Linked DNA regions of Prochlorococcus marinus str. MIT 9313. Each later gene encodes a partner of the first gene's protein in a complex. Links are inferred from orthologs where the notes say so. Each region holds a gene or a part of one and is shown on either strand. Other genes may lie near its edges.

What was found.
Region 2: the proteins of carA (region 1) and carB are in contact, whole or in part, in a solved structure (PDB 1KEE), measured with the Escherichia coli proteins. The link is inferred for Prochlorococcus marinus str. MIT 9313 from one-to-one orthologs.

The regions. Positions count from the first base shown.
Region 1 is NC_005071.1:703,964-713,117, forward strand. The notes cover bases 2,445-5,274. They hold carA (glutamine-hydrolyzing carbamoyl-phosphate synthase small subunit), read right to left. Parts: upstream 4,515-5,274; coding sequence 3,375-4,514; downstream 2,445-3,374. Other genes in these bases: rlmB (23S rRNA (guanosine(2251)-2'-O)-methyltransferase RlmB), read right to left, coding at 2,445-2,526; AKG35_RS03410 (Mini-ribonuclease 3), read right to left, coding at 2,541-2,948; AKG35_RS03415 (STAS domain-containing protein), read right to left, coding at 2,945-3,301; trpD (anthranilate phosphoribosyltransferase), read right to left, coding at 4,545-5,274. Also shown: Asp-tRNA(Asn)/Glu-tRNA(Gln) amidotransferase subunit GatA, read right to left, coding at 1-541; AKG35_RS03400 (DUF1816 domain-containing protein), read right to left, coding at 578-874; more of rlmB, read right to left, coding at 919-2,444; more of trpD, read right to left, coding at 5,275-5,600; AKG35_RS12730 (hypothetical protein), read left to right, coding at 5,621-5,842; AKG35_RS03430 (ABC transporter ATP-binding protein), read left to right, coding at 6,103-7,854; AKG35_RS03435 (DUF7005 family protein), read right to left, coding at 8,243-9,154. UniProt on the Escherichia coli protein: Small subunit of the glutamine-dependent carbamoyl phosphate synthetase (CPSase).
Region 2 is NC_005071.1:895,250-905,440, reverse strand. Bases 2,906-6,772 are described here. They hold carB (carbamoyl-phosphate synthase large subunit), read left to right. Parts: upstream 2,906-3,263; coding sequence 3,264-6,572; downstream 6,573-6,772. Other genes in these bases: AKG35_RS04270 (DUF3386 domain-containing protein), read left to right, coding at 6,608-6,772; AKG35_RS04280 (DUF3318 domain-containing protein), read right to left, coding at 2,906-3,143. In the rest of the region: AKG35_RS04300 (hypothetical protein), read left to right, coding at 126-416; AKG35_RS12750 (hypothetical protein), read left to right, coding at 462-653; AKG35_RS04290 (asparaginase), read right to left, coding at 1,012-1,989; rsfS (ribosome silencing factor), read right to left, coding at 2,147-2,515; more of AKG35_RS04280, read right to left, coding at 2,508-2,905; more of AKG35_RS04270, read left to right, coding at 6,773-7,282; AKG35_RS04265 (DUF6447 family protein), read right to left, coding at 7,844-8,080; AKG35_RS04260 (ABC transporter ATP-binding protein), read right to left, coding at 8,206-9,984; AKG35_RS04255 (RNA-binding S4 domain-containing protein), read left to right, coding at 10,022-10,191. UniProt on the Escherichia coli protein: Large subunit of the glutamine-dependent carbamoyl phosphate synthetase (CPSase).

The DNA.
Region 1 (9,154 bases):
AAAATGAAGCGGGCTGACGGATTGAGCCCCCAGTATCCGAACCCAAGGCAGCCATGCATTCACCTGCCGCAACAGCTGCTGCACTGCCACCAGAACTGCCACCCGGCACACGGCTGATATCCCAGGGATTGGATGTAGCCCCAAACGCAGATGTCTCGGTCGAGCTACCCATGGCGAACTCATCGAGATTTGTTTTCCCGAGAAGTACAGCACCGGCCTGCCAGAGGCGCTCAGTGACGGTGGATTCATAGGGCGGCACAAAGGTTTCCAGCATTCGACTGGAACAGGTGGTGCGTATTCCTTTCGTGCAGAGGTTGTCCTTAATTGCCAAAGGCACACCAGCCAGAGGTGGCAGAGACTCACCCGCAGCCAAGGCCTCATCGATGCGATCGGCATCGGCACGAGCTCGATCTGCTGTGATATCCAGAAAAGCGTGCAGAGTGGGATCCACCACTGCGATACGAGCAAGTTGGTGATCTGTGAGTTCCCTGGCGGAAACCTCGCCGAGCTTTAGTTGCTGACGCCATTCAGCGATCGCCATCGGCTTGCGGTGCTGTGCTGTGCAGCAGCGACGCTATCAGTCGTCTGACCAGCCTTCGACTGCGATCGTCAGCGGCTCAACGCGACGACAACGCACGAGGGTGTGATTCACAGACGCAGGTCCCTCAAAAGAGAGATCCGCAACGAAGGTCGATAGCTTGACCTCAAGACTCTTTCGGGTCACAAAAGGGCCGAACCAATAGGTGACATTTGGTTCACGGGTTTCAACCCTGGCCCACCAAGCCAAACCAAAGCCATTGACGAGGCTACGCAGGGGCCTAATCAATGAGCCCATGATTGAGGTTTGCGGATGAGCATTATTTTGCCTCGTCATGTTCCAATTGGTGTTCCGCTGTCGGCTGCGAAGGAATTTTTGGATCAACGCTGAACACTCTCTTCATCAGGTGATTGATCCTCACAAACGTCAAAATTGCAATCCTGACTGGTCAGCAAATCCTCATCCTCAATCGAAGTTCTTTCTGCCTGCAAATCCCCTATTTGGCGATCCATCGGTGGTTCATCATCTTTGGAACAAAGTTGCTGGTTAGCCAAGCTGGATGGCAAAGCCTCCCCAAACCGCTCAATCTCATCTGGCTGATGGATTGGCGAATGATTGGTCTTGGCAATGGGTTCTGACTCCACGGAAATGGAGTCGCAAGAGATGACCGGCAAAGGGCATTGAGGCCGCGCGATCCTGGGGGATGGAGTTTGGCCATGAACCCCCTTCATCCAGCCACGACGGGCAACCTCGTATAAACACATCGCAGTAGCAACAGAGGCATTCAGACTGGGAGTAACCCCCCGCAATGGAACGCGTACAAGCTGATCGCAATGGCGACGAGTTAGGAGAGAGATCCCCTGCTTCTCTGATCCCGTTACGATCACTAAAGGTCCGTCTAGATCGACATCTGGAAGGGTGATGTCCCCTTCCTCCGCCAGGCCAATAACTCGATATCCCGCCTGCTTCAGTGCTTCTAAAGAGCGATTGAGATTCACGACACGCGCTACTGGTAGATGCTCCAAAGCGCCTGCTGCAACCTTGGCCACCGAACCAGTGAGACCAGCACTTCGTCGTTGTGGGAGAACAACTCCATGGGCGCCTAGAGCCTCTGCAGATCGAATAATGGCGCCAAGATTGTGGGGATCCGTTAGGCCATCGAGGGCAAGTAAAAGGGGCGATTCCCCAAGACCCGCACATCCCTCGATCAGACTTTGCAAATCAAGGGTCTCCGCGGCAGCAGTCTGTAGAACAATTCCTTGATGCACAGCACCACCTGTGAGTTGACCGAGACGAGCCCAGGTAACTTCTTCCACCAGTACTCCTGAGGACTTGGCCTCACGAAGCAATTGCAAAAACCTTGGTGCGCTTCGTAAATCTGATGTGCACCAGATGCGATGAATCGGGCGGCCAGCTTCCAGAGCAGCTTGGCTGGCATGACGTCCCCAAAGCAAATCATCGGCAGCAGCCGGTCCGAATGTTTCTGCCTCTGGAACGCGATCCGAAGTAGATGGATCGAATCTTTTTGAAGGCAACTGCCTGTCTGCAGGACGTGAACGTTCTCCCAAGGAGGGACGTCGCCCTAGCCGTTCATCGCTGCGACGTCGTGATGGCCTCTGATCACGAAATCGACGAGCCTCTTTTCTGTCAGTTTCACTTGCACGCCCTTGTTCAGAGCGAGGCCGATCCCGGCTAAAACGCCCCTGCTCAGAGCGAGAACGATCACGGTTAAAACGGCCCTGCCCAGAGCCTTCACCATTGGATACTTTTGAAGGGCTATCACCAGCTTCTCCATCAGGCCTGGAGCGATACACCCCTCGCGGTCCAGAGGAACGACCACCCGATGGGCGGCTGCCGGAAGAGCGGCTTCCGTAAGCAGATCGACCAGAAACCCCATCGCCATCCCGTCGGATCCCACCAGGACGACCTCCTCTAGGACGACCACCACGAGGGGGGTTGCCTGAACGGCGATCAAAGCGGGAGCTCATAAGAAGAGAAGAAGCTATAGCAAGTCGTGTTCGGTCTCCTCCAGTTGATCCAAGAGCTGCGCAAGCCGCGCCGGATTCTGCAAAAAGAGCCAGCCAACCATTGTCTCAAACCCTGTGGCCTTGCCGTAGGTCGCTGCATCTCCACGGCGTGGTCCTCGTCCGGATTTGTTACGACCTCGCCGTACCAAATCCTTCTCAAGATCTGAAAGATGCGGATCTAAGCGAAGCAGAGCTTCTGCCTGCGCAGCGGCCTTAACCTCGTCAACAACAGCTCGGTGGAGATCTTCAGATCTGCCAGGTTGGTAACAATGACGCAGACGCTGATGCAATTCCCAAACAGCATCACCAAGCCAAGCCAACTGCAACGGTCCCAGTTCATTAGCACCGCCAATCGCTGACTGACTACGAATCCAATTGTTCAAGCCTTCAACTGATTTAAAGCCGTACGCAGATCAACTGCCAGGTGGAGAAAATCCTCAAGCCGCACAAGTTTCACAGTTTGGACGACCCTTGCATTGCCCACAAGGGCAAATGACCGTTTGGCATCGGTGCACTTCTTGGCAGTTTGAACCAAAGCCCCTAGACCAGAAGAGTCAAGAAAGTCAATCTTGTTCAGGTCAATAACCAAAGGAGCAGCATTGGCCATGAGCACATCCTCTACGTAGGTGATGAACTGCTTCTCGGAATAAGCGTCTAGCTGTCCAGTGAACTGGAACACCAGACAACCCTGCCGACGTTCAAAACCCCCTCTTAGAGAAACGGTCAGTCGCTGCAATTCTGTGATGGGACCAGTCCCCCGGGACGCAATGGCACGAAGTGTAGTGATACTGAGTGATCCGCACCACGCTTCAGCGACGATCTGCCATCAGCTCAACAAAGTGAGCGAAGTGGTGGTCTGCATCATGAGGACCAGGACTCGCCTCCGGGTGGTATTGCACACCAAAGACAGGTCGATCCCGATGCGCTATCGCGGCAACAGTGCGGTCATTGAGATTGAGATGGGTCACAACCACGTTGACCTGTGACAGAGACGAGGCGTCAAGTGCGAATCCATGGTTTTGACTGGTGATCTCCACCTGCCCCGTTGTGCCGCAGGGATGGTTGAGCCCGCGATGGCCATAGGCCAATTTGAAAGTACGGCCACCCATGGCAAGCCCAATAATCTGATGACCCAGGCAAATGCCAAACAGGGGGATATCAACCTTATTGAGAAGATCTTTAACCAGGGCAATACCACCAGTCACGGCAGCAGGGTCACCAGGTCCATTAGATAGAAAAACGCCCTCGGGTTGTGAACTCAACACGGTGGCTAAATCTGAACTGGCCGGCAGGACGGTGACCTCACAACCGTGAGCGACCAAACGGTCGAGTATGGCCCGCTTGATACCGAAATCAATCGCGACAACGTGATAGGGCGAATCAATTTGTTGCTTCAACCTTTGATCAAAGCCCACAGCACAAGTTGATCTCCAGCGGTATGGATCTTTCGTTGAGACCTGATCTGCAAGGTTTAATCCCTCCATCGATGGAGCCTGCTGCAACAGTTCCATCAGCTGCTTAGGGGTGGAACCATTGCTGCTTATGACCCCATTCATGGCTCCGACCTCGCGCAGATGTCTCACAAGCGCCCTGGTATCAACACCTGAGATACCAACAACTCTTTTCTCCTCCAGCCAAGTCTGCAGCGACTGTTGGCAACGCCAACTGCTCGGCGTTGGGGAGAGTTGACGGGCGATGACACCCCTTGCATGCGGCCGGGATGATTCTTGATCATCAAGATTTACGCCTGTGTTGCCCAACTCTGGATAGGTGAATGTGACCAACTGACCGGAGTAACTGGGATCCGTAAGGACTTCCTGGTAGCCCGTCATGCCGGTGTTGAAAACCACCTCGCCCATCGCGTCACCGCAATGACCAAAGGCCTCCCCCTCAAGCACCGTTCCATCAGCAAGCATCAAGAGCGCCGAATTTCGCGATGAAGCAATCATCAGCAGAAGGATCCCGAAGTCATCGCAGTCTCATTCTCCAATTTGATGATCAAGTGCCATGCGGAGCCCTTCTAGCCGTTGCCAGGGGAGGCCTTCCTGCAGGCAAGTCTTTGCAGTAGAAACACCTGCTTGTAAATCATCTTGTAGGCCAGCAGCCCAGAGCACTAGGGCTGTGTTCAATGCCACCACATCCCGTTGAGGGGCGGTACCACCTCCCTGAAGTACAGCGGAAAGAATCGCTTGATTTGTTGCCAAATCACCACCCTGGAGAGCCTGCAAAGGAGCTCTAGTAAGCCCGAGTTCTGCCGAATCGATCGATGCTTGTCGTAAGTGACCATTCTCAAGCAAACGCATTGCATTGGCTCCCTCCAACGACGCTTCATCAAGGCCTCCAGCGCCATGGACAACAACGGCCCGCTGCAAGCCAAGCCGTTGCAATGCTTCCGCCATTGGATTGAGCAGCTCAGCCTTAGCTACCCCGAGAACCTGGGCATTTGGTTGCAAAGGATTCACCAGTGGACCCAGAAGATTGAAGACGGTGCGCACTCCAAGGCTGCGCCGCAACGGGGCCAAGTTGACCAAAGCGGGGTGCCAGGCTGGGGCAAATAAAAATGTGACGCCTACCTCAACCAGGGCCTCCACCACGGAGACAAGAGGGGCCTTGAGCTGTAGACCCAGGCCCTCAAGAACATCTGCTGAACCGACTTTGCCACTTGCACTGCGATTGCCATGCTTAGCCACATTCGCCCCGCAGGCGGCAGCAGTAAACGCCACTGCGGTTGAGATGTTGAAGGTGTCTGCACCGTCGCCACCTGTTCCACAAGTGTCGACCATAGGGATGTCTGGCAATGGGCAAGGCAAGGGACAAGCACCTCGCAACACCTGGGCCATGCCTGATAACTCATTTCCTGTTACCCCCTTGGCTCGTAAAGCCGCTAGAAACGCACCGGTCTGCACAGGGGTTAGTTGTTCCGCCAACCAAGCCTCCATCAAGGCAGTTGCTTCCACCTCAGGAAGGTTTTGTCCCTCGAGCAACATCTCGAGGATTTGCGACCAAGAGGAAGAGGCAGTAACTGAAGTAGGCATCGGAGCAGAAAAAAACCCGGGTGCAAAGCACTCCGGGCTGGGTGATGGGGACAACACCACTATCCCCTAAAACTTTGCTACTGGCGAGAATTTCTACAAGAGAACAGCAAGAAAGACCTCTGATCCATCCAAACGGCGCTATTGAAGCTCTGGATAGGAACGACTTTCTGATTGCTGCAACTAGTGCCAAGGCCAAAGGTCTCAGGCATTTAGCGCTGCGTCATTCAATCCCAAAAACTTAAGGATCTTGAGACATTCACACTAAAAATCTTGCACCCCTGAAGGACGATGAATCGAATCAACAATCAGGGCATAGAGACCAGATTTACATCCGGAGCTCGTTCGTTAGTGAGCAGCAACGTTACTTAATCGCCAGCATTCAGCTGGATTGGATGGTTCTAATGCGCATTAGCTAAGGATCTGTGATCGCAATGTTTCAAGAATCCCTCTAGGCTCGCTCATCAAACTGGCTGCATAGGTTGAACCATGTAGCGATACCTGCATGGCAGCATTTCGCCTCGATCTCATTGGTCGTTATCTAAAGCCCCATCGCCGCACTGTGCTGATGGGTGCAATGGCCCTCGTAGTGGTGAACATTGTCAGCGTCATCATCCCCCTAGAGGTGAGGCGCATCATTGATGATCTCCAAGAAGGCTTTGCCATCACTGACGTGATGCGTCAGGCCAGCTGGATTGTGATTCTCGCCAGCATCATGGGCATCGTGCGTTTGGTGTCTAGGCAACTGGTTTTCGGTGTCGGTCGCCAAGTGGAGGTGGACCTGCGCCAGCGCATTTTTGACCACATGCTTAGGCAGGAACCAGGCTGGGTGCAGGAGACTGGTAGTGGTGAAGTCATTAGCCGCGCAACCAGCGATGTTGAAAACATTCGTCGTCTACTTGGCTTCGCGATTCTTAGCCTTACCAACACTGTGTTGGCTTACTGCTTCACTCTTCCCGCGATGCTGGCCATCGACCCAGGCTTAACCCTGGCCGCAATCTCTCTCTATCCAGTAATGCTTGGCACTGTGCGCCTGTTTGGGGGGCGAATGATGCGGCAACAAAAACGCCAGCAGGAAGCTCTATCAAGTCTCAGCGAACTGATCCAGGAGGATCTCTCAGGCATAAGTGCCATCAAGATCTATGGCCAGGAGCAACCTGAACAGGATGCCTTTGCGGAGCGAAACAATACCTATAAAGATAGTGCTATTCGCCTGGCACGAACTCGCAGCACCCTCTTCCCCTTGCTGGGTGGAATCTCCTCGGTTTCACTGCTCCTACTTTTGGCACTTGGCAGCGGTCAACTGGAACAAGGCACCCTCAGCATCGGCGGATTGGTGGCCTTGATCCTTTTTGTAGAGCGCTTAGTTTTTCCTACTGCACTACTTGGTTTCACCCTCAACACGTTCCAGACCGGACAGGTGAGCTTGGAGCGTGTGGAAGAGCTTCTGCAGCGTATCCCGATGATTCGCAACCCAACCACACCATTAAGCCTGGAGACGCCGCTCAAAGGTCGAATCGAAGCACGTGAACTGCGGATTCGTTACGACAAAAGCAAGACCGACTCGCTGTCGGGACTGAGCTTTGTGATCAATCCAGGTGAACTCGTCGCCGTGGTGGGGCCAGTGGGATGTGGGAAAACGACCCTGGCAAGAGCTCTCGGAAGGATGGTGGAAGTTCCAAGGGGGCAACTTTTCATTGACAACCATGATGTCAATGATTTGCTGCTCGAGGATCTGCGCAGCAATGTTGCACTTGTTCCGCAAGAGGGCTATCTCTTCACCAGCAGCCTCGCCGACAACCTTCGTTACGGCGATCCTCAGGCCTCTATGGAGCGAGTTGAAACATCTGCGAGGCAGGCCCGACTGATGGATGACATCAGGGGCTTCCCGGATGGATTGGAAACGCTTGTAGGCGAAAGAGGCATCACTCTCAGTGGCGGGCAGCGTCAACGAACTGCTCTTGGCAGAGCACTTCTAGTGGAGGCTCCTGTTGTGGTTCTTGATGACGCTCTAGCCAGTGTGGACAACAAAACAGCTGCGTCAATCCTGAGTTCGATTCGTGCCCAACAGAATCAGACAATCCTGATGATTAGCCATCAGCTTTCTGCGGCCGCTGCCTGCGATCGAATTCTTGTGATTGAACAAGGACGGCTGGTGCAACAAGGCCATCACACTGACTTACTTGCTGTCCAGGGACCATACCGCAGCCTTTGGGAACGGGAGCAAGCTGGTGATCAAATGGAAGCCGTTGCCTAAGCAAATTAAAGCTTTTATTAATGATATGAGTTGATCAAAATTAAATCACTGTCATCTTTTGAAAAATATACTAAAAATTCAGTGATAATAGTCTACTTTGTATTACATTCAATTGTCTTTTGTTGGTATTGATATTGATAGCTATCTCTCTTTGATTTGTCTCGCCCCTCTTCTATTTTTTATTATTGCTACACGTCCTATTTAATCCTAGTCAGGCAAGTTAGAGTTCGACTCCTGCTTACATAGTTTTTCTCTTTTGCCAAATGTTTAGTTTAATTTGCATCTATACTTATGTCAGTGACACATGTTGTTGTAAGCAATCTATTTCAATAGAGTCTTCTTTTGTATCAAAGATAATTTATAAATCTGTTCCAAACTCGGCTTGTGTCTACGAGCTCTTGTTGGCCGTAAATGGTTGATCAAGCTTCTGATTCATCAGATAGTTTAGTAGAGCCATTCGCTCATCTGGTATTATTCCTGCTTCTAATAATTGCTCTAACTCATTTGCACGTTGCAGTACATATTGACAAGCTAATCTACTGGCATTCTTATTCAATCCTTTTAGATATGTATGAACTCGTCCAGTTGTGGTTGTTGAAGCATCATTATTTAGCCCTAGCCCTTGTCTAAACAAGTCGGCAGAAAACACATTTAGCGCCCTAAGCATACCTAGGGCATCTGCAACCAGTTCATCAAATAGGTTTAACCTCATTTCTCCGGCTAATCGTTCTGTGGCGAGATGGGTTAGTTCATGTTCTAGTCGCCAACTTTGAGAGATTTCAAGCCATGCTTTTGTTGTCGGTTTCCCTGGGATAACACTTATAGGTAGTGAGCTATATGGAGAGCGATGTAGGATAATCAACTGACAACGTTCCTTAATATTTATATTTTGGATTAACCCCCAGTGAATTAAACCAGCAACAGCTTGGGCATGAACAGAAGATTGGATATGTGTTTGTTCACAGCGGTATGCTAAGCAACGTACCACATTCAAAAAATCATCCTGATCATTTATCTCTATTACAGGGTATGTTCCGCATGGGTGATCGACTAATCGAACTGAAAACCCTTGTTGATCCTTAAGCTTCAGAATGTTATCATTTTCTACATTATTCATTGCTTTACCTCGTAGTACTAATTGTTTGTATCTCTCGGATTTATTCGCTCCATCATGAGGATTAATCCATAGCTGTGGTAGATAGGAACGCAAACTCTCGAAATATCCTTCGCAAGCTGTCTCTTGTAGCCATTTTTGCCACCATTCAATGCCTGGATGCACTGGTAGAGGAAGGCTTGGCCA
Region 2 (10,191 bases), 190 kb from region 1 along the record:
TCTATGCTTTATGTATAGCACAATCTAAGGCTGATGAATGCACAAGTATCGATTGAATTGTATGAAACTTCAACTACATCAGGTTGCAATCAGACGGCATCAGTGAATGGAGCCATGCCTTTTTAATGCTCTCGGCAACGTTCGATGGTTGTGCCAAGCGCTATGAACGTTTCTGCCAGCGCTATCGCCATCACGGCAAAGGCGCTCCAAAGTGCCACTGGGGTAGTCGCATACTTAAACGGCTGGTGAGCAGTGCAAGAACTAGAAGCAAGAAAAATAAGATCTCACCAGGCCAACAACGATTGCCTTTGGCTTGGGATATTCGCCTCAATCAAATCCCTGAGGATTGGCATCAACTTGCCGTGAAATATAAAAAAAATGGAATCAGAGATGGTGATATTCAGTTCACGTGCTGAGAGTGAGTTAAGGAGATATAGGTATTGGCTAGAGGTGAGAAGTTGATGGTTAGCTTTTCAGTAGCGCATGACTATGTTCCAGACGGGCTTGTAGTTGAGAACCCGGATTACATAGTTCCGTTTCCTCCTGACCATCCGGAACCGACACCTAGAGGTAACGAGAGCGTTGGCCTAGGTGTCGAACTCGTTGAGCTTCTTCTGCGTTCCTTTTGGCATCCTCTCGACCCCTCTAGCTGATGTGGCACTAACTTGAGAGGCACACCTCGAAATGTTCGGCATTGAACATTTTGATGGCTGTTTTCCTCACTTAAGTGTACCGGGATCTGCTTTTACTGTGGTAGGCAACTACCACACCAAACTGGTTTATTGGGGTTTATCTTGTGCGATTAGGGACAGCTTGCTCACTCCTGTCAGTTTTAGAATTTCCTAGTCCAGGACATTAAAAAACCCCTCAGAGAGGGGCTTTTAAGAGGTGGCGGGGGGGAGATTTGAACTCCCGACCTTCGGGTTATGAGCCCGACGAGCTACCAGACTGCTCTACCCCGCGGTGACCCTCAAAGCATACCTTTTGAGGCTTGTGCAACCTGGTCTTTGTTTAGGTTTCCTGGTATCGAAGAGCGCCGGCCACTTCCAGCTGCACACCTGGAGCAATGAGCAACACCTGTTCCTCTAATTCTTGCAGTCCGGTTGGGGTGAGCCAATCAAGTTGGCGAAGTAGGTGGAGCGCTACAGCGTGTTTTGCTCGTTTGGATCCGTCTTCTACTTTGATCGCTACACCCATCCCTTCACCAACGCGGCTTAGACATTGGACACCTTCTGCTCCACCCTTGCTCACGATTTGTCCGTGAGCTCGTCGCATGAGCTCAGTGTCAAATCGGCCTTCCCCTGCTACGAGTTCAGGATGGGCCAACATCGCCCTGATCACTTGTTCCATTTCTGCCTGACGTGATGCCCCGAGATGGGCATAGAGCAGAGCGATTTGGTCTAGCCGTAGGCGAAGGGTTGGTGCTCCACAGTCATCCCTGGCAGCTACGAGCTCGTCGGCCGGTAGCCCAAGCAGTTCGGCTATGCGTCGATTCACTTCGACTTGCAGAGGATGGTTGCCTTGCAGGTATGAATCAAGGGGCCAACCCATTTTCTTGCTCGTCGCAAGAAAGCCAGCATGTTTCCCGGAGCAGTTGTGCTCTAGCGGGCTCGTGCCTCCCCTTGGAATGGGGCATTGCAGCAGGCTTGGGTCTAGCTCGGCATTCCAAAGCAACCTGAAGGCTTCGCGGGCATGGGCGGGTGTCCCTGAATGGGATCCACAGCAGATTGCTAATCCTTTTTCTCCACAGTTCATTTGCTCCGCTGCACCACTACTCAAAAATGGCAGTGCTTGAAAGGGCTTTAGAGCTGAACGGATGAAGGTTTCAAAGTCTGCACAACCCGCTCGCATCAGGACGCGCCCTCGCCCATCGCAAACCACAGCATGCACGCGATGGATCGACTCCACGCTGGAGCCACGCTTAAGGCTTACTTCAAGAGGCGTTGTGCTCGAACGCTGGGAGCTTCCGAACCAGGTTGGAAGATTCATGCTCAAGCAGACTTTTGGGCTTCAGAGAGCCTGGCAGAGACTCGCCCCCTTGGATGATGAAGCTTGTGATGAAGTCCATGGTTCGTGCCAAATAACCAAGCAATGGAACTTCGAGTTGGTGTTAATTGCTACTCATTCAAAGTGGTGTTTTTAAGTCTCAGGATGCTTGAGAGAGATTCGAGCTCATGAAGCCGTGATGCTTTCCATGACTCCAGAAGGCTTCCAGGTCGTAAAAGCCTCGTTCGCTTGGCTGTAGAACATGCACGATTAATTCGCCGTAATCGAGCAGAGCCCATTTCCCTTCATTAAGACCTTCGCTTCTCAATGGCAATCGATCGGCTTCTACCTCAAGGCGATCTTCCACAGATTTAGCAATTGCTCGTACTTGGACTTCAGACAGTCCTCCGGCAATCACCATCCAGTCCGCCAGGCTGGAGACCTCATCGATTCGGATCAGTTGAATGTCTGTAGCTTTGCGATCGTCGCAGGCTTCAGCGGCCATTTCTGCTAGCTGTTCACTATCCATAGACGTTCTCACTGCTTACGGATTGGCGAGATCCTTCCTGTTCAGCCATCTCTGCTCGAGCTTTTTCAGCACTTTTTCTAAGGGCTTCCAATCGATCTTCATAGAAGCTTCGCTTCTTCTTTTTGCGGGTTTGTTCCACAAGCTCCTTTAGCGCTCCCCCAAGGCTCTTGTAGGCATTCGGCACGCTGTAATTAAAACGACAGGCCAGATCAATAGCCCGTTCATCGGCAGCGATTGCATCCTGAAGCCGCTTTTCAGAGTTGTTTTTTAAATAGAGCCGATATCCAGCGAAGCCCGAAAGACCTAGGGCCATTAATAGCAACAATCCGTCTTGAACCCAGAGTTCACCAATTGCACCGCCGAGGCCGATGGCTAGAGCAGCCATTTCCCAGCCATCGCGAGGAATGGTGTCGTTCTGGACTCGACCAACTTCATGCCAAAAAAGCAAGTTGCGATGGTCGAGCGCGAAATTGTCCCATTGTTCGAGATCGATTTGGATCTCGACCTCATCGCGTCCGATTTCCTCGAGGGTGATGAGCGGTGGATCTACCGCTGCTGCCGCCTCCACGAACACCCAGCTCTGCATCTCTGGCGGCAGCTGCCCCTTAAGGCGCTGGAGTTCGCTCATGGTCTTGATCTCTCTCCGTACTCATCAAGCTAGCGACTACATGGCGCCTGGGTGTTTTCCCTGAGCTATCTCTGACGTTGCGTGGGAAGCTAGTCGCGTTTGGCCAACACCCGAAATTCCATGCCCCGTAGGTCTGATCTGCGTCGCATCCTTCTGCTGGGGTCAGGTCCGATCGTGATTGGCCAGGCCTGTGAATTTGATTATTCCGGCACTCAAGCATGTAAGGCCTTGCGGGATGAAGGTTTTGAGGTGGTGTTGGTGAATTCCAATCCGGCCTCAATCATGACGGATCCGGAGATGGCTGATCGCACCTATATCGAGCCGCTCACGCCCGAGGTTGTGACTCGCGTCATTGAGTTAGAGCGCCCTGATGCGTTGCTGCCAACCATGGGCGGCCAGACGGCTCTTAATTTGGCGGTGGAATTGGCTGAAAACCACACACTCGAACGTTTTGGCGTTGAGTTGATCGGTGCAGATCTAGCTGCAATTCGAAAGGCCGAAGATCGCCAGCTGTTTAAGCAGGCGATGGAGCGTATAGGAGTCAACGTTTGTCCTTCAGGGATTGCTTCCAGCCTCAAGGAGGCAGAAGAGGTTGGTGAAGTGATTAATAGTTTTCCGCGCATCATCCGACCGGCCTTCACTCTTGGTGGCAGTGGTGGTGGCATTGCTTACAACCCTGAAGAATTTGCAGCGATCTGCAAAAGCGGTCTTGATGCCAGCCCGGTTTCTCAGATCTTGATCGAAAAGTCGTTGTTGGGTTGGAAGGAGTTCGAGTTAGAGGTGATGCGTGATTTGGCGGATAACGTTGTGATCGTCTGTAGCATTGAAAATCTCGATGCAATGGGTGTTCATACAGGAGATTCAATCACTGTTGCTCCTGCGCAAACTCTCACCGATCGTGAGTATCAGAGGCTTAGAGATCAATCCATTGCCATTATTCGTGAGATAGGTGTTGCTACGGGGGGTAGCAATATTCAGTTCGCGATCAATCCAGATGATGGCGAGGTGGTTGTTATTGAAATGAATCCGCGCGTTAGTCGATCATCAGCGCTGGCAAGTAAGGCCACGGGGTTTCCAATTGCCAAGATTGCTGCTCGTCTTGCTGTTGGTTATACCCTTGACGAAATTATCAACGACATCACGGGTAAGACACCAGCGTGTTTTGAACCCACAATTGATTATGTTGTCACGAAGATTCCACGATTTGCATTTGAGAAGTTTAAGGGCAGCCCTGCTGTTCTCTCTACGGCAATGAAGTCTGTGGGAGAGGCAATGGCGATCGGTCGCTGTTTCGAAGAGTCTTTTCAGAAAGCGATGCGTTCTCTAGAAATTGGGCGGGCTGGTTGGGGTTGTGATCGGCAAGAGCCAGAATTTACGCCTACAGAAATTGAGCGTTTGTTGCGCACGCCTTCTCCTGAGCGGATCATGGCAGTGAGAACAGCGATGTTGGCCGGACGCAGTGACCATGATATTTACGCTTTGAGCAAAATTGATATTTGGTTTTTAGCCAAATTACGCCACATGATCAATATTGAGACAACGCATCTGCATGGCCGCACATTAGATGAATTGGATCAGCAGTCTCTACTCTGCTTGAAGCAGCTTGGCTATTCCGATCGTCAGATTGCTTGGGCGACAGGTTCTGAAGAGCTCGCTGTACGTGCACGTCGTGAACTGTTAAATATCAAACCTGTTTTTAAGACAGTCGATACTTGCGCTGCCGAATTTTCATCTACTACTCCATATCATTATTCAACTTATGAGCGACCCCTGTACCGTCTTGATTCTGATGACCAATTGTATAAACTTGAGCCGGAAAGTGAGGTCGTTACAGACAACCGCGCAAAAGTGATGATTCTTGGCGGCGGTCCTAATCGTATCGGCCAAGGAATTGAGTTTGACTATTGCTGTTGCCATGCTTCATTTGCTTCGCAGGACAAGGGATTTGTCACTGTGATGGTTAACAGTAATCCCGAAACTGTCTCCACTGACTATGACACCAGTGACAGACTTTATTTCGAACCTCTTACTCTTGAGGATGTACTCAATGTGATCGAGGCTGAACGGCCTAATGGTGTCATTGTTCAGTTTGGTGGTCAGACCCCACTCAAGTTGGCGATTCCCTTGCTTCGTTGGCTAGAGAGTTCGATCGGAAAGTCAACAGGCACACGGATATGGGGTACATCACCAGAATCAATTGATCGGGCTGAAGATCGTGAACAGTTCGAGGCGATCCTGCGGCAGCTTCAAATTCGCCAGCCACGTAATGGCTTGGCTCGCAGTGAAAAAGATGCCCGAGCCGTAGCACTTCGCATTGGTTATCCCGTTGTTGTTCGTCCCTCTTATGTGCTTGGAGGCCGAGCCATGGAGGTGGTGTTTGATGAACAAGAGTTGAATCGCTATATGGCTGAAGCGGTTCAGGTCGAACCTGATCATCCAGTGCTCATCGATCAGTATCTGGAAAATGCTGTGGAAGTTGATGTTGACGCTCTCTGTGACTCTGATGGAGTTGTAGTGATTGGCGGTTTGATGGAACACATTGAGCCTGCTGGAATTCATTCTGGTGATTCCGCTTGCTGCCTTCCCTCCATCTCTCTTGGTGAGCAAGCCCTTCGCACGATTCGTCTCTGGAGTGAAGCGTTGGCCCTTGCGCTCAAAGTTCAGGGGTTGATCAATCTGCAGTTCGCTGTCCAGCGGGATGAAGCGGGTGATGAACAAGTGTTCATCATCGAGGCCAACCCTCGTGCTTCTCGTACCGTTCCTTTTGTGGCTAAAGCCACAGGAGTACCCCTGGCCAGGATCGCAACTAGGCTCATGGCAGGAGAGACTTTGGCGGCTATTGGACTTACGCATGAGCCTCAACCGCCTCTTCAGTCTGTCAAGGAAGCCGTATTGCCATTCCGTCGTTTCCCTGGGGCCGATTCGGTGCTTGGCCCGGAGATGCGGTCCACTGGAGAAGTGATGGGTTCAGCTTCCAGTTTTGGCATGGCGTTTGCCAAGTCTGAAATTGCAGCTGGTGATTCCCTCCCTATTCGTGGCACTGTCTTTCTCTCTACTCATGACCGGGATAAGCCAGCACTAATACTTGTCGCTGAAAGGCTGATTGAACTTGGCTTTGATCTCACGGCCACCTCCGGAACTGCTCAAGCCCTTAATCGGGCTGGATTGAACGTTCAGCCAGTACTTAAGGTTCATGAGGGACGTCCCAATATCGAAGATTTGATTCGCTCTGGTCAGATTCAGTTGGTGATCAACACACCTATTGGCCGTCAGGCCGCTCATGACGACAAATATTTGCGACGAGCAGCTCTTGATTACTCCGTGCCTACCCTTACGACGATTGCTGGAGCACGAGCTGCTGTTGAGGGAATTACGGCACTTCAACAACAGTCATTATCCGTAGCGGCGCTTCAAGACATCCATGTTTGATCTCCCATTAGGCTTGCTCAACTGAAATTCTTGCCGTGATCGCTAACGCTTCCCCTATTGTTTTGGCTCCTGGTAGTGATTGTCGAGAACTATTTCAGGCGGCTTATGAGAATCGCTACACCTGGGATCCGGTCTTTTCTGGTTATCGGGGTCGGTGTCTCTGGGTCAAGGATGATCGTGTCGTGGAAGGGAAGTTTGAGTTGGGAGCAGATCTTAAGGCCCATATTGATGGTATAGAAGATGAATTGATCGCTAAGGCTGTCTCTTCCCAGCTTTGGGAAGTTGCCATACATCGAGTACGACGCAGTTTTGAAAAGACCCATGGTGAAAACACTTTTACCGCAGGTGAAAACGATGAGGTTGGCTTAGAAGTGATCGTTGGAGGTAAAAATCTTGGTGATCGTTATCGGATCAAAAATGATGTGGTGACGATGGTTCATCGCCATATTCACGGAACAGTGGTGACCATTTTTACAAAAAGTACGACGGATACAGGTTATGGCTACCTAAGTCATACTTACAGCAGTCAATACCACGACCCAAAAACAAATGAGCCTACCAGTGGGTTAAGTCAGTTCACTGATACTTTTGTGCCCTTGGCTGATGATGGCTTGTGGGTATTGAGTGAAAGGTTAGTGAAAAAAGATGCTTTTGCTGGAATGGCTGCTGAACAGCATTTGTTTAAGTTCGTAGATCTTGAGCAGCTTTAAAATAATTGATAATGGTTGCCAATTTTTTTGAGATTAATATAGGTGCTCTTTGCTTAATTGTCAGTGATGACAGCATTGATTTTATTGGAAAAGCTAATTAATTCTTTTAAGTCTATCTGTTTTTAGGTGTTATTGTACTTAGTTTACTCGAGTAAAACTTTCATCTGTGGTTGACCAATTGTCATCCTTGTCTTGCTTACAGCCAGCTTGATGATATTAGGGGTGGGCTTTATGCCCTTGATATGCCAATGCTATTGCTGTTCATCATGCAGGTCATTCGGCTTTGCCTTTTATGAGGCTAGATCAATAGCTCGCTGAATTTACTGACTCCACATTGGGTCACCATGGCCATGGAGATGACACTGGCACTATTTCAAGTTTCGCTGGTGCAATCCCTGTTGCTGATCGAGGGTTTGTCTGGGCTGTTGCTCATACACTTATGGGCTCATGCTTGTTCTAAGCCTGACGGGCTTACTAGTGAGTGCGATAGCGAATATTCTTTGGCATAAACAAAAACTATCGATTTAAAAAAGGGGTAGATGTGAGGCTGAAAACGTCACTTCAAGACGCGTCTGGCATAGGACTGACGTCTTTGAGCTTTTCATTCAATTGCATTGCCAGAGTCTGACGTCCTACTGCCAGCACTTTTAGTGTGTCTTCGTGCATGCGTAGTTGGGCATCAGCAACTTGCATGCCACGGATCAGTTCCTTCAGTTCATCTGGTAGTGCATTCAGGTCGTAGCGCTTGCCTTCGAAGGTGAGCACTGGGTCAGATTTATTGGCGGCAGAGTCAGTCATTGTGTTTGAGTTCTGTTCTTGAGTGTCATTTGTACTTTTGGACCTACCTAAGGGCCATTTGGGAGCCATTGTTAGGGGAAACAGAGCATTATCTTTAGCATTGAACCAAAGATTGGATCTTGATCCTATGGGATGCGTACAATCCCTTTGTCTTTCTTTGAGACACTCTGCAAATCACGAATGAACTGTCGTTCGCAGAGCTCTCTATAGCGTCCCGTACGGGCCATTAGTTCGTCATGGCTGCCACGATCACTGATACGTCCTTGTTCTAAGACAACAATCTGATCGGCTTCCTGAACAGTTGCCAGACGATGGGCAATCACTAGAACGGTTCGTCCTTGCATGGCACGACGTAGTCCAAGTTGTATCGCTGCTTCCGCTTCTGCGTCTAGTGCACTAGTGGCTTCATCTAACAGCAGCACGGCTGGATTGCCGAGCACGGCTCTGGCAATGGCGATGCGTTGCAGTTGGCCACCAGAAAGGTTTGTGCCGCGTTCTTCCAATTGAGTGGAATATCCTTCCGGTAAGGACATGATGAAATCGTGAGCGTTGGCAAGGATTGCTGCTTCTTTGACCTTCTCTTTACTCACATTTCGACCGAAAAGAATGGCTTCTTCGACGCTGCCAGAGAAGACTGTTGTTCGTTGCGGCACCAAGGCCACCTGATGTCTTAGCTCCTGGGCTTTGACCTGGATGAGCTCATGACCATCTAGAAGAATCTTTCCTTGCTGGGCCGTGTTGAAGCGTAAAAGTAATGAAAACAGAGTGCTCTTTCCAGCACCAGATGGACCCACGAGTGCAACGGTCTGGCCAGCCTTCACTTCTAGAGACAGATCGTGTAGCACCTGTTTCTCATTGACATAGGCAAAACTGACGTGACGAAGCACTAGATCACCTTTTAAGCGACCCAGTGGTTCAGCCTCGTCAATGTCAGGAGGTTCCTGTGGTTCGCGTTCAATTTCTCGCAGGCGTCGTAGTGAGGCCTGGCCTTGCTGGAATTCATTGAAATTCGTGGTGAGGTGGCTAATGGGATCGATCAGCATCAGCAAGGCAGCCACATAGCTGCTGAAACTTTGCCCATCCATTCCGCCGGTTTGAATCCGAGCGGCACCAATCGCCAAGACTGTGAGGATGCCAGCGGCTTCGATGAAGCCAACGACAGGATGCTGTAGAGCTAGCAGACGCAGGGTTTGGTATCGCGCTTGACGATGAAGATCAACTTCGGCATCAAAGCGCTTCTGAAGCCAGGGTTCTGCAGCAAAGGCTCTCACCAAAGGCAACCCTTGGATTGCTTCACCAAGTAGCCCTGCAAGATCGCTCACCTGACGCTGGCTGCGTTCGGCAGCTCTCATGACTCTGGCACCAAACTGGCTTACCAAGATCGCCACCATTGGCGCTAGCAGCAGGGTGGCTAGTGATAGTTGCCAGTCAAGAAAAACCATATAGCCAAATACCGCTACCAATTGCAGAGCACTTGGTGTGGTGTCTTGAATGGTCTTGTAAATCACTTCTCCCACCCGATCGGCATCCTCAGTGAGCCGATAGGTCAGATCTCCTGAAGACAGTTTCTCGAGGGCCCCTAGTTCGACTTGTTGCAGCTGTGCAAACAAATCACGACGCAGGTCTTGGCTCACTCGCAATGCTGGCCCGGCAAGCATGGTGTCCTGTCCGAATTGAGCCAGTTTTTGAACCAGAAAAACAGTGAGTGCTATGGCAATCACTTGGACGACCTGGGCCAGCTTGCCTGCCCCGATCGCTGGAATCAGCTGCCCAGCAAGCCATGCCAGTAGCGGCCAGCATCCTACGTAAATCAGCATGCACACACCTCCCCAGATCAGCCTGCGCAGGTGAGGGCGTAAGAGGGGAAGCAGTCTGCGGAAGCCGGCTTCGGAGGAGGAAAACATCGAGTCACACTAGTTGCGTGAACGCTCTGCTTATTCAATGAAGTTGGATCAATTTCTTAAATGGCAGGGCTGGGTGGCCACTGGAGGCGAGGCGAAACAGCTGATCCAGTCAGGGCAGGTGTTTGTCAATGGCTCTGTTGAAACAAGGCGTGGCCACCATTTGAGTTCAGGCAACCGGGTTCGACTGGGCACAGATGAGGCGGTCTT